3 regions of the Dactylosporangium sp. NPDC005572 genome follow, and region 3 is predicted to be linked to each of the others. Evidence: riboswitches for the same ligand, from Rfam matches in the RefSeq annotation. Region 3 holds a riboswitch; each other region holds the start of a gene.

Region 1 (4,568 bases), on a different contig from region 3:
CTGGTGCTGCCGCCGTTCGTGTGCGGGCCGGAGGGTCCGCGCGACTGGCTGCCCGACGGGATCGAGGCGGCGCTGCGCCGGGTGCGTCCGGGGGCGCGGATCGTCTCGATCTGCTCGGCGGCGTACGTGCTCGCCTCGGCCGGCCTGCTCGACGGCCGCCGGGCGACGATGCACTGGAACGACGCCGAGCACTTCCAGCGCACGTTCCCGGACGTCGTCGTCGACGCCGGTGTGCTGTTCGTCGACGACGGCGAGATCCTGACGTCGGCCGGGGTCGCGTCGGGCGTCGACGTCTGCCTCCACCTGCTCCGCCGCGACCACGGCAGCGCCGCCGCAAACCGGGTCGCCCGCCTGTGCGTCGTGCCGCCGTGGCGGGAGGGCGGCCAGGCGCAGTACATCGAACGCCCGGTCCCCGAGGCCTCCGCCGCGACGACGTCGGCGACCCGCGAGTGGGCGCTGGGCCGGCTTGGTCGCCCGATCAGCCTGGCCGAGCTGGCCGCGCACGCCCGGATGAGCGTGCGCACGTTCTCCCGCCGCTTCCGCGACGAGGTGGGCCTGACCCCGGGCCAGTGGCTGATCCGCCAGCGCGTCGAGCACGCCCGCCGCCTCCTGGAGACGACGGACCTCCCGGTCGACCGCGTGGCGGCCGAGTCCGGCTTCGGCACGGCCGCGTCGCTGCGCCTCCACATGAGCGAGACGATCGGCGTCTCCCCGACGACGTACCGCAACACCTTCCGCACCGCGGCGGCCTGATAGAGTCGCAGCGCGATCCGCGCATGAGGCGCGCGATCCCCGAGTGCTCGAAAGAGTGAAGCCTGTGATCCCGGCGGTCCCCAGCGGCCTCTGCCGCTGACATCTGCCCTCGCTTCGCCTTTTCTTCCGAGCCCTCGAAAGGGTCATCTCACCATGGATCTGCGCATTCAGCGCGCCGTTGTCGCCAACCTGTGCACCCGCCTGAACGCCGTCGAGTCCGGCCCGTTCGTGCTCGGGCTGGACCACGGGACCGACAGTCCGCACATCAACTACGCGACGCCGGTTCCCGGCGCCGAGATCACCGCGGCCGACGTCGCCGACCTGGTCACGGCCTTCGCCGGTCGGCCGCCGCGGCTGGAGTACGTCACCAGTTGCGCCCCGGAGCTCGAGCAACTGCTGCTCGACGCCGGGTTCGCCGTGGAGGCCCGCAACGAGTACCTCACCTGCATGCCGGCAACGCTCGTCGCGCAGCCCGTTCCGGCGGGCTTCGAGCTGTTCGTCCCGGAGACCGACGGTGAGATCGCCGGCATGATCGCGGTCCAGAACGAGGCGTTCGGTTCGCCCGGCGACGCCGGGCCCGCGGACATCGACCGGCAGCGCCGCGTCAGCCTGCGCGGCGGGGTGTTCGTGGGCGCCCGCACCACCGACGGCCGGTACGCCGGTGGCGGCGGCACGGTCGTGCCCAGCGACGGGATCTGCGAGGTCGGCGGCATCGCGGTCGGCGCGGCCCACCGCCGTCGGGGTCTGGCCGGGGCGATCACCGCGGAGATCGCCGGGCGGCTGTTCGAAGCCGGCGTCGAGGTGGCCTGGCTGGAGGCCGGCGGCGACGACTCGTGGCGGGTCTACGAGCGGGCCGGCTTCCGGCCGGCCGGGCAGCGCCTCTACATCGCCAGATACTGATCGTTGCCGCCCATGCCGATCCCCCTGAGTACGCCTACTCAGGGGGATCGGGTAGGCGAGCCCATCCGTCGACCGCCGCCGGCGGGAAGGATGACGGGCATGCGAAGGACACTGACAACCGCGTGGGCCGGTCCGTCGAGGGGGCGGACCGGCCCACGAGGCGGCGTCGATCAGCCCGGGCGGCCGTAGCCGTAGAGCGGGTCGACGTCGATCGGGGCGACCTTCACCACCGTGCGGCTGTTCGGGGCGTGGATGATCTGGTTGTTGCCGATGTAGATGCCCACGTGGCCCAGGCCGTTGTAGAAGACCAGGTCGCCGGGGGCCAGCTGGCTGCGGCTGATGTGCTTGACCTTGCCCCACTGCTGGGCCGCATTGTGCGGCAGGGTGACTCCGGCGGCCTTCCAGGCCATCATCGTCAGGCCGGAACAGTCGAACGTGTTCGGGCCGGCGGCACCCCAGACGTACTTCTTGCCCAGTTGCGCCCAGGCGTAGGAGACCGCCTTGCCCGCCTGGCCGGACACCGCGGGGGGCGGGCCGGGGTTGGTGGTGGTCGGGGTACTGGCGGCCTTCTTCTTCGCGGCCTCCTCCGCGTTCACCTTGTCCTGCAGCGCGTCGAGCCGGGCGATGTCCGCCTCGATCTGCTTGCGCCGCGTCTCCAGCTCGCCCTTCTGGGTCTGCTGGGTGGCGAGGAGGGTGTTGAGCCGCTGCTGCTCGGCGTCGTAGGCCTTCTTCGCGGCCGTGAACGTGTCGAGCTCGATCTGCTGGTTGTGGGAGATCTGCTGGAGGGTGCCGAGCTGGTCGACAAAGCCCTCCGACGACCCGGCGCCGAGCACCACCGACAGCGTGCGCAGGTGGCTGCCCGTCTTGTACGCCGACACCGCCACCTGCTCGACGTTGACCTGGGCCGCGGCCATCTGCGCCTGGAGCGGGCGCAGCTTGGCGTCGAGGTCGGCCAGCGCCGTCTGGGTCGCGGCGAGGTCGCCGTTGACCTTGTTGTACTCCTCGACGATCAGCTCCACCTTGCGGTTGCCGTCGTCGATCTGCACCTGGATCTCGGCCGCTGTCGGGTCGGCGTGGGCGGCGCACGCGGGCGCCACGACCGCCGCCACCGTCATCCCGACGAGCAGAGCACGCAGGAGCGTTCGTCCGTTGGACACGGCGGATTCCTTCTTCCGGACCGCCTACCGGGTGAGCTGACGGGTTCGGGCGAGAAGAAGGCGCCCTACCGCGGCCAGTCGCGCCACGGATTCACCCCGTGGGCGATCGCTCGCCCAGGTGGGTCCCCGGCTCGGCCGCCGGTGCCCGGGGGACGGGCGCCGGACCGCCGACTCGGCGGCGCCCGTCCGGGCTGCCTCGGGCGAGGCGGCGACGTCCGATCGGGCCAGCCAAACGTAACGGGAGGGTATCGACGGGCGGTACCGCCCTAAGACACTCTTAATGTGGAGCACAGGACCAGCGCCGACGCCGCGGCGACGAGCCCGGCCGCGACGAGGACGAGCCCCGGCAGCGGCACCGCCAGGCTCCAGGCGAACAGCGCGGTCGCCACCGCCGGCACACCGGCCTCGGCCAGCGCCGCGATGCCGGTCAGCGCACCCTGCACGGTCCCGTGCTCGCGCTCGTCGGTGGCCGAGGTGATCCACGTCTGGACCGCGTTGCCGCCCAGGGCAGCCACCGCGCCGAGCCCCATCAGCGGCACGATCCACGCCGGCCCGGCCAGCCCGAAGCCGGCGAGGCTGACGGCTCCGGCCCATGCTGAGACGATGGCCGCCCGGCGTACCCCGAGTCGCCGCACGTACGGCCCGGACAGCGTGGCCGAGCAGAGGGCGCCGAGCAGCGCGCTCGCCGCCAGGACCGCGCCGACCTTGACGGTGTCCCAGCCGAACCGCGCGATCACGACGAACGTCCAGGTGACCTGGTTCGTCATCCGGGCGACGTCGGACAGCAGGCGGGACACCGTGAGGCGCCCGAGCCCGGGCCGGCGGGCCAGCGCGGCGATCGCCCCGACCGGGTTGGCCACCGTCCAGGCGATGCTGGTGGTCCGGTCACCGGGCCGCGACTCGGGCAGCACGAACGCGCCGTACAGGGCGTTGGCCCCGGCCAGCCCGGCCGCGACCAGGAACGGCAGCCGCAGGTCGACGGCGCCGAGCACACCACCGAGCACCGGCCCGGCGACGAACCCGACGGAGAACGCCGCGCCGACGAGACCGAACGCCCGCGGCCGCTCAGCCGGCGGCGTGACGTCGGCGATGTAGGCGTTGACGACGGTCGTGGTACCGGCGAGGGCTCCCGCGGCGGCATGCGCGACGAGCATCGGGCCGGGCGCGCCGGCCAGGGCGTGGGCGAGGTAGTCCAGGCCCAGCAGGGTGAGCGCGCCGATCAGCACGGGACGGCGGCCGTAGCGGTCGGCGAGCCGGCCGAGCAGCGGCGCGGCCAGGAACTGGGTCACGCCGAAGCTCGCGTCGATCCACCCCGACCAGTGGGCGGCGGCGACCGGGTCGCCGGTGACGGCGGTCATCAGGCTCGGGACGACGGGCACGACGATGCCGAGACCGAGCATGTCGATCACGACGGTGACCAGCAGGAACGCCAGCGCGGGCGGGCGGCGCAGGGACACGTGCTCCTCCAGAAGCGTGGGTGACCCCACCCGTCCGGAAGCACGGAGGATGAACATATCGCGGCCGTCAAATGGTTTTTTTCCGGCACGCTCCGGGGTACACGATCGACATGAGTAGCGTCTCGAACCCCGCCACCGTCGAGCAGTGCCTGCGCGTGGGCGCAGGTTTCACCCAGGGTGACCGGAACTGGATCACCGAGCAGTTCGGCCCGCTGGACGCCCGGCTCGCGTCGTTCAATGCGGACGCGACCGAACTGGAGATCTCGGTGAAGGACCGCCAGTCCCCCGGCCAGAAGGTCAC
Region 2 (4,568 bases), on a different contig from region 3:
CGTCGCCGACTGGCTGGTCTGGGTCAACTTCGGCATCGGCGCCCTGGTCTTCTACGGTCTGCACAGCGTGTTGGAACGTCGATCGGCGACCGGGGCCGGAGCGGGCCAGTCGATCGCCCTCGGAGCACTGCTCGACGGTGTCCCGGAGTCCATCGTTCTCGGTGTTGGCGTGGCCGTCGGTGGGACCGTCAGCATCGGCTTCCTCGTGGCCGTGCTCGTATCGAACGTACCCGAGAGCCTCTCGGCGACCGCTGACCTGCGCAGGACCCACTCCGCCGCCTGGATCTGTCGACTCTGGGCGGCCATCGTCGTCTGCTCAGGGCTGGCCGGCGCCCTCGGCTACGCCCTCGCGTCGCACCTTTCCAACGTGGACGGACGCTACGTGCAGGCGCTCGCCGCCGGCTCTGTGCTGACGATGCTCGCCGACTCGATGATGCCTGAGGCCTTCAGCCGGGGCGGTCGCCGGATCGCGCTGCTGACGGCGCTGGGATTCGCGGTCGCTGCCTTCCTCACCACGCTGGACTGAACGCTCACGGCGGCGACGGCTCACGGCCCGGTTCCGCCGCACAGCGGATCGCCAAACCCGCGCGCCCGTGACATCGACGTTGTTCGGTAGCGACTCACCCGGGGCGGGGGATGGGCATGTGCATGGGGTGTACGACCCTGAAAGGGTCGGAAGGTAGGCGATAACCATGTCGTTCGGCGAGATTCTGCTGGCAACCGTGTGGTTCATGTTGTTGTTCGCCTGGATCTGGTTGATGGTCGTGATCCTGACGGATCTGTTCCGGGATCCCTCGACCTCGGGCTGGGCGAAGGCCGCCTGGACAGTCTTCCTCATCGTCCTGCCGTGGATCGGGGCGTTGACGTACATAATTGCGCGGGGCCGGTCGATGAACGAGCGGACCGCCGCGCGGGCCCGGCAGCAGGAGGCGCAGATGCGGCAGTATGTGCGCGAGGCCGCCGGCGCCCCGAGCGCCCCGAGCTCGGCGGACGAGCTGGCCAAGCTCGCCGATCTGCGGCAGCGTGGCGTGCTGACCGAGTCGGAGTACGAGCGGGCCAAGTCGGCGCAGCTCGGGTTGAGCGGCAACATGCGCCAGCGGGCCTGATCCCGAGGTAGGGCGATGACCACCGTCCCGGTCCTGGCCGTAGGGGCGTTCGAATACCGGCACCCGGGCCATCAGCGGGACCTGGATGAGCAAAGGTCGGCCGAGACCAGACCGGCCAGCCGACCGATCGATGTGCCGCCGGCGGTCAGGCCGCCCAGCTCGTACAGGCCACCCTGGCCGGCCCACATCGTGACGACGACCAGCACGCTGGACGCCATGGCTGGACCCACGAGGTCGCGCCACCACGATCGTGCACGGTTGCCGACCGCCGACCACGCCGGCGATCAGTACGAGTAACCACGCTGGGAGATCCAGTCGGCCAGCTTGGGGATGCTCACCCAGTAGGTGCCGTCGCCCCTGGGGTTGGCCGGATCGGCGATCTTCACCGTCTTGCCGCCGTCCTGGTATCCGACGAGGGTGAGGTAGTGCCCACCTTCGTAGGAGTGGACGACACCCGCGTTGTCGGTGAGATGCCCGGCGATGTTGGCGACGACGGCCCGCCCGCCGCCGATGGTGTTCACCACGTCCGCCTGCAGTTGGGCCGCCTGCGCCGACGTCGCCGGGTAGGCCGGGATCTCCCTGGTCCGGTACACCGTCTGGCCGTTGCCGAGCACGCTGTTGAGCGCCCGGCTGACGTCGAAGGCCGAGTTCGTCCCGCTGGTGGTGGTGCCCAGCAGGTCAGCGGCCTGGCCCTGGCTGACGGCATGGCCGGCCGCCGTGAGCGCGATCCGGGTGGCGGCCGGCCCGCAGTAGTAGTAGTTGGGCTGCAACTGGAACTGGTACTCGAGGACCTTCGTCGACGGGGCCGGCACCGTCGACTGCGCTGGCGCATCAGTGAGGTGCTGGTCCGCACCGTGCCCGGCCACCGACTGCTCCGCCGGCGCTGCACCGGCCGAGGCGCTGCGAGCGGACGGCGGATCGCCGAGCTGACTGAGCACGATGCCGACCGAGGCGGCCGCGGCAAGCAGCGCACAGGAGATCACGGCCGCTCTCGGATGACGCGCGGGCGCCGAGTGCCGGGCCTGCCGACGTCGTACAGGTACAAGGTTCATTGCGACTCTCCAGGGCTTCGACCGGGGCGATCGATCGGTCGTCGGCGCGCGCGGACGGCCCGAACATGCTGGGCAAGGGCGCGGTTCACCGTCGGCACGCGGCGGCACCGCCAGGTGCCTGATCACGTTCAGGGCAGCGCACGCCGCCACGCCGCAGCGTGCGGGGCGCGTGATGACACATGGCGTCAGCGCTGATGGCGAGCGGTTGTCCAGCAAACGCGCGGCGGTGTGGTCGCCCGCCGCATCGCAGCGATCCGCACTAGCGTCCTGCCGTTACCGATCGGCGTGCGGCCGCGCGAGTGCGCGGCTGGCGAGGGCTGCTGCGGTGGGGGTTGAGCCGGCTGTGCACAGGCATGTCTCCTTACGCGTCCGCCTACCGGGTTAGCTGACGGATTCGGGCGCGAAGGTCGCCCTACCACGGGCCGTCGGCCCGCGGATTCACCCCAGACTTGCGGTGGGTCCCCGGCTCGTGCGTGCACGACTCAGCGGGCCCGTCCCGGCGCCACCTGTTGTGAGCACGAACCGGGTCAGGCGACCCAAGACGTTACGCAGGGCCACCGGCCCTGCCAAGGCCCGCTACCTGGAAAGAACCGCAGTCGACGCGCTCCCGCGTCGTCGGCTTCACGACTCGTCAGGCCGAGGCCGGCCGAGCCACCGCCGGGGCTGCCGGCGGGGCGAACAGCGTCCCGCGGAGGCTGCCGCGGACGGTGCGGGCCGCGACGACGGCCCAGGCGGTGAGCAGGACGGCGTAGCCGATGACGGCGGCCACTCGGAACAGGGCGGCGCCGGTGTGCAGGGCGAGTCCTGAGGTGCCGGTGACGACGGTGCCGATGGGGAAGGTGAACGACCACCAGGTCAGCGAGAAGGGCAGGTGTTCGCGGGCGGTCTTGATGGTGACGGCGGCGGCGATGCCTGCCCAGAGCAGTGCGAAGCCCCAGACCGGCACCCCGTACACGACGCCGAACAGCTGCAGGGCGTGTGCGTAGGGGCCGGGGAGGGCCTGGTCGGCGACACCACCGAGCAGGTTCGCGGCGGTGATCGACTGACCGAGCGGGCCGAGGACGATCCACAGGGTGGGCACCATCCGGGCGGGTCCGGTCCTGTGCTGGGCGAGGCGGTTCCAGATGACGGTGATGATGATCAGCGAGGCGATGAGGCTGAGCCCGAACATGGCGTAACAGAGCAGGATCAGGGTCGTTCGGGGCTGCCCGGCCGGGGTGTACGGCACGAGCAGCGCGCCGGTCGACGCCGACACCATCGGCGGCACGACCGGCATCAGCCAGCCCCCGAACGCGCTGCGCGCATCGACGTCGTGGTGGCGGGTGAACTGCAGGTACGGCACCCACGCGGCGGTGGCGAGCCCGGCGGCGGTCCCGGCGAGCCACAGCACCCAGTCGGCGGCGACCGCGGCGCCGACGCCGATCAGGTCCCGGCCGAGCAGGAGGGTGCCGGCGCCGACGGTGAGCATCGCCATCGGCGGCGCGCCGTAGAAGTGCGCCATGACCGGGTCGGCGTGGTGGCCGCGGGCCGTGGCGGGGTGGCGCCGCCAGTGCGCCACCGTGGCGGCGGTGAGCCCGACGAGCAGCAGCGCGGCGCACGCCCACACGACGACGGCGAACGTGCGCAGGCCGGGCAGGTGCAGGGGCAACGACGCGGCGGCGGTGGCCACGATGCCGGTGCCCATGATCGACGCGTACCAGTTCGGGGTCAGGTTCGCCAGCAGGTCGCGGGGGTGCGCCAGGTCGGTCAGCACCCCGAACCGGGCGAGCCGGTGCGCCGGCCCGTCCAGGGTGCCTGGGTCCCGGCGTGGGTCGGCGGGCCGGAGACCGGCCGGTTGGGGCAGCGTCGAGGTCCTCACACCCCCACGATCGGATCCGCTCGCGCCGGCGGGTAGCCGGGTTGCCGTTGTGGAGTCACAACCCGGGTTTGTGGCTCGTTACCATGGTTGCTTGTGGGATTGAGTGCGCGGATGCCGGAACTCGGGTCGCTGGAGGTGCTGCTGGCGGTGGCCCGCACGGGCAGTCTGAGCGCCGCGGCCCGCGAGGTCGGCCTGACCCAGCAGGCGGTGTCCGCCCGGATGGTCGCCCTCGAAGCGCAGACCGGGGTCCGGCTGGCGACCCGCACCACCCGGGGGACCGAGCTCACTCCGGCCGGGGTCGTGGTCGCGCAGTGGGCCGACCGGCTGCTGCACGTCGCGGCCGAGGTCGACGCGGGCCTGGCGGCGTTACGCGACGACACCCGCGCCCGGGTCCGGGTCAGCGCGAGCCTGACGGTCGCCGAGCAGCTCCTGCCGGGCTGGCTGGTGACCCTGCACGCCGACGCCCGGCGCCGCGGCGTCGTCCCGGTCGAGGTCGTCCTCGAGGCCACCAACAGCGAACACGTCCTGGAGCAGGTCGCTGCCGGCCGCGCC
Region 3 (4,568 bases):
CGTGCTGCCGCCGCAGGTGCCCTGGTCCTCCCACACGCCGGTGGTGCCGGGCGGCCGCTCGTTCTGCGTCCACCACTTTGCGCGGTAGTTGCGGCCGTTCAGGGAGGCGGTCATCCCGCCCGTGTAGACCGCCGACGCGTTCCACTGTGCCGCACACGTGGCGGCGGACGCCGGCAACATGTTGAAGACCGCCACGACGCCGCCCACGATGGCCACCGCGGCGAGCGTCGCCAGCAGGCGCACTCTCGACACCTTCGATCACTCCTCTGCAAAGCTCCCAGGACCGGAACCCCATCCGACCAGCCCGGGCGCTCCTATGGAGCGAACGTCATCGTTTTATGAAGGTTCTTTACGGTTCCCTTGAGATACGGGGAACCACCGTGCCGATCAAACGCGCGGCGGCCGGTCGACAGTCTCCCTGTCGGCCGGCCGCCGGCGAATGTGAAGTCGAACGTCAGAGGATCGAGAGGTGCACGTGGTTGGTGTGGTCGCTGGAGGGATCGCCGCCGGCGCCGCTGTAGTGGTGCCAGCCGATCGCGGGCGTCCAAATTTGTCGATACCAGATGACGTACATGACGCCGAGCCGGTCGGCGTTCTTCACGAAGTACGTCGCCAGGTTGGCGCCGTAGACCTTGTCCTCGCCGGTCGCGTCTCCACCGAAGCCTGACTTCGCCTGCACCGAGAAGTCGCAGGCGCGGCCCTTCGGGTGCTCGTAGGGCCCGCTCGGGCGGTAGCAGGAGACGAACCGCTTGAAGCCGGCCGCCTGGGCCTGCTGCATGGCGTGCAGCAGGCGCGGCGTGATGCAGCCGGTGGTCGTCGGGTCGTTCTGGTTGCACGACTCCTTGGGCAGCGAGCCGTTGGCGTTGCGCTTGACCGGATCGGCCAGCGGAAGGTTGGCGGAGACGAAGCCGTTGCTCGGGCCACCGGCCTGGGCGAGCGCCTTCTCCGACTCCTTCTTCTTGGCGGCCATGGTCGCGACCTGCTGCTGCTGAGTCAGCACCTCGGCGTCGAGGGCCGCCTTCTGCTCGGTCTGGTTCTTCCTGAGCTGGTTGAACTCGCGCAGCAGGTTGTCGTTGTGGTGGGCCAGCTCGTCGATCGAGCCGGCGCGCTGGGCGAAGCTGTCGGGGTCGCCGGAGTCCATGAGGACGGCGAAGGTGCTGAGGGGGCCGGTGCGGTACGCCGCGACGGCGATCGCGGTCACCTGGTCGTTGAGCGCGGCCAGCCGGGCCTCCGTGGCCTGCAGCTGCGCGGTCAGCTCCGCCTGGTGCTTCACCGAGGCGTCGTAGCGCTCCTTGGCCTCGACCCAGGCCTGGGTCGACTCGTCGAGCACCTGGGCGAGCGTCGGATTGGAACCCTCGTCGCCGGGGGTGTCGCCCGGCTCGGCGGCGGCGGGCGTGGCGGCGAGCCCCCCGAGCACCAGCGCGGCCAGCATGGCGCCGATCACACGCCGATAGGGATGTCGGGATGACATCTGGTGTCGTTGTTCCTTCCGTCGGCCGCCGACCGAGTTAGCTGACGGGTTCGGGACGGAACGACCCCTACCACCGACCCGGTGGGCGGGACGGTAGATTCACCCCAACGTTACGGTGGGTCCCCGGCTCGCCGCGGACGGCGATTAGGCGGCAGCCCCGCCCGGCACCGGGGGCGGCGCCTGACTGGACGAGACCGACGGTCAGCCTACCTACAGCATTCCTTCTGCGCAGCGCACGGTTTGTGCGGAGTGTGATGCACAACATGAAACGGCTGCTCCACTCGATCAACAGTGACCCAGATCACTCGTTCGGGTGATGCGAACGGCCGACCAGGTACGCCCGAACGGTTACCGACAGTGGTGGCATCGACCCATTAACGTCCGTCACATGCGTCTCGGCATCGACTTCGGTACCTCGCACACCGTCGCCGTGTTCACCCGCCCCGACGGCCGCACCGAGGCGCTGCTGTTCGACTCCTCCCCATTGCTGCCGTCCGCGGTCTACGTCGACGGCGAGGGCGCGCTGCTCGTCGGCCGCGACGCCGAGCGCAGCGCCCGGCTCGACCCCGCCGCCTACGAGCCGCACCCGAAGCGCCGCATCGACGAGTCCTCGCTCTTCCTCGGCGGCCGCGACCTGCCGATCGCGCAGATCGTCGGTGCAGTCCTGCACCGCGCGGCCGAGGAGGGCCGCCGGGCGCTGGGCACCGCCCCGAGCGGCGCGGTGCTCACCCATCCCGCCGGCTGGGGCCCGACCCGCCGGGCCCTGCTCGCGGACGCGGCCGGACGGGCCGGCCTGCCCGGCGTCGAGCTGGTGCCCGAGCCGGTGGCCGCGGCGATGTACTTCACCGCCGTCCTCGGCCACCACGTCCCCGACGGCCACGCCGTCGTGGTGTACGACTTCGGCGGCGGCACCTTCGACATCAGCGTCGTGCGCCGGGCCGCCGCCGGCTGGGACGTGGTCGCCGCCCAGGGCCTCGACGACGTGGGCGGCGTCGACCTCGACGCGGCGATCGTCGACTGGGCCGGCCAGCGGGTCGCCGGGCAGGACCCCGCGCTCTGGCAGCGCCTCGCCGCCCCGGCCACCACCCCGGACCGCCGCCACCGCCGGGCGCTCTGGGACGACGCCCGGTCGGTCAAGGAGCTGCTGAGCCGCGCCTCGACGGCGGGGCTCGCGGTGCCGCTGTACGACGTCGACCTGCACCTGACCCGCCCCGAGTTCGAGGCGCTCGCCCGCCCGTGGCTGGAGCGGACGGTGGCGCTGACCACCGCGACCCTGTTCACCAGCGGCGTGACCGCCGACCGCCTGGCGGGCGTGTTCCTGGTGGGCGGGGCCAGCCGCGTACCGCTCGTGGCCACCCTCCTGCACCGCGCCCTCGGCGTGGCCCCCGTGGTCCTGGAGCAGCCCGAGCTGGTGGTGGCCCAGGGCAGCCTGCTGGCTTCCGGTGCGCCGATTTCCGCTCCGGTACCGCCACTGCCCGCACCGATCGCCCCGATCCCCACGTCGCCGCCGGTCGCCCCGACCTCGCCCGGGCCCGGACCGACCGCTCCGCTGTCGCCCGCGTCCGGACCGACCGTTCCTACCTCGCCCGGGTCCGGACCGACCGTTCCCGTCTCGCCGGCGCCGGTCGTCCGGGCGGCGGCGTCGGTCCCGCCCGCTCCCGTCTCGCCGCCGGTAGCCGCCCCGCCGGCACCGCCGATGTCCGCGGCCCCAGCGCCCGCTCAGGCCGGCGGCCCGTACGCGCCGATCTCCAGCCCACCGGTCTCCGGCCCGCCGACAGCCGCCCCGGCCGGGCCGTTCGCACCGGTGTCCGGTCTGCCTTCGCCGTTCCCCGCGGCGCCGGTCTCCGCCACGCCCGCCGCCGCGATGCCGATCTCCCCGGCGCCATTCGCCTCGGCCGCGCCCCCAACTGCACCGCTGCCCGCGCCCCCCGCCGCTCCGCTGACCGCGCCCCCGGTCGCACCCCCGACCGCGCCGCTGACCGCGCCGCCGGCCGGGCCCTCGGCTTCGGCGCCGGCCGACGAGCAGGCCGGTCACCGGCGCGCGGGCCGGGTGCTGTTCGGGGCGCTGCTGGCCGTGCTGGCCGCCGGGTCGGTCAGCCTCCTCGTCCAGGACTTCGGCAGCTCGTCCCCGCTGCTCACCGGCATCATGACCCCCTTGACGGCCAGGCCGGTCGCCGTGCTGCTGGCGATGGCCCTGATCGTGGTGACGGCCGGGGCGCGGGTCGTGCCCGCGTACCGTGCGATCGGGCCGGCCCTGATCGCCGCCGGCGGTGCCGTCGTCACCACGTTCCTGGCCGCGCTCTTCTTCAACGCCGGCGAGTCCTTCCGGCTCGCCGACGGTGTCGCCTACCGGCTCGCGGCGGAAGGGAACTACTTCAGCGAGACCGACTTCGCCTTCCTGATCATCGGCGCGCTGGTCCTGGGCGGCGCCGGGGTGTGGCGGCTCGTCGGCCGCCGGCGCCCGCCCGCGCCGAGCCGCCTGCTGGCCCCGGCCGGCGCCCGTGCCGCCCGGCTGCCCTGGATCGCGCTCTGGGCCGGCCTGGGCTTCCTGCTCGCGGAGGCCTCGGTCAGCAGCGTCGTGGTCTACGCGCGGCGGTACCTCGACGAGTACCGCATCGACATCCGCCCGATGCGGGGCGTGCTGTACACGGACGGCGCCCTGACCTGGTACCTGGCGTACGCCATGGGCCTGACCGCCGTGATCGGCGCGGTCCTGGTCGCCGCGGCCGCCGTCCACAACGTGCTGGCGAAGCGGCCGGAGTGGACCCCGCGCGTCCGGCTCGCCGGCGGGATCGCGATCGCCGTGCTCGCCGTCTACGTGTTCCTGGGCGGGCTGTGGGAGTACCGGTACATCGACTCGGGGAGCAGCGACATGCTCCGCGCCCTCGACCTGTACTACTGGCGCAAGGTCGTGACGTTCGACCTCTCGTCGGTGGCGACCTGGTTCTACACGATCGCGGCCGTGGGCGTGCTGGTCGCCGTAGGGGTTCCCTCCTACCTGCGGGCCAGAAGATCCGGGGCGCGGCCCTGATCCGCTCGCCGCGCTCTGCGCGCCAGCATGAGCTGTGGCGGTACGACATCTGCAGTTTCTGGCTCT

What was found. Region 3 has a riboswitch for cyclic di-AMP ahead of ABZS66_RS13270 (hypothetical protein). Riboswitches for the same ligand answer to the same signal wherever they lie in the genome.
Region 1: linked by a shared signal. The riboswitch ahead of ABZS66_RS30830 (NlpC/P60 family protein) and the one ahead of ABZS66_RS13270 (hypothetical protein) in region 3 are both predicted to bind cyclic di-AMP.
Region 2: linked by a shared signal. The riboswitch ahead of ABZS66_RS16620 (C39 family peptidase) and the one ahead of ABZS66_RS13270 (hypothetical protein) in region 3 are both predicted to bind cyclic di-AMP.

Annotation. Positions count from the first base shown of each region.
Region 1 is NZ_JBEXCY010000076.1:33,454-38,021, reverse strand. Features, by position in the region: gene ABZS66_RS30840 (helix-turn-helix domain-containing protein) at 1-753, shown strand, start outside; gene ABZS66_RS30835 (GNAT family N-acetyltransferase) at 907-1,653, shown strand; gene ABZS66_RS30830 (NlpC/P60 family protein) at 1,824-2,810, opposite strand; cyclic di-AMP (ydaO/yuaA leader) riboswitch at 2,816-2,964, opposite strand; gene ABZS66_RS30825 (MFS transporter) at 3,077-4,267, opposite strand; gene ABZS66_RS30820 (HPF/RaiA family ribosome-associated protein) at 4,378-4,568, shown strand, end outside.
Region 2 is NZ_JBEXCY010000028.1:3,900-8,467, reverse strand. Features, by position in the region: gene ABZS66_RS16635 (hypothetical protein) at 1-526, shown strand, start outside; gene ABZS66_RS16630 (SHOCT domain-containing protein) at 693-1,106, shown strand; gene ABZS66_RS16625 (hypothetical protein) at 1,178-1,324, opposite strand; gene ABZS66_RS16620 (C39 family peptidase) at 1,391-2,089, opposite strand; cyclic di-AMP (ydaO/yuaA leader) riboswitch at 2,514-2,656, opposite strand; gene ABZS66_RS16615 (TDT family transporter) at 2,790-4,016, opposite strand; gene ABZS66_RS16610 (LysR family transcriptional regulator) at 4,128-4,568, shown strand, end outside.
Region 3 is NZ_JBEXCY010000020.1:46,269-50,836, reverse strand. Features, by position in the region: gene ABZS66_RS13275 (glycoside hydrolase family 19 protein) at 1-252, opposite strand, end outside; gene ABZS66_RS13270 (hypothetical protein) at 455-1,432, opposite strand; cyclic di-AMP (ydaO/yuaA leader) riboswitch at 1,482-1,632, opposite strand; gene ABZS66_RS13265 (Hsp70 family protein) at 1,860-4,502, shown strand; partial or broken gene ABZS66_RS13260 (DUF998 domain-containing protein) at 4,537-4,568, shown strand, end outside.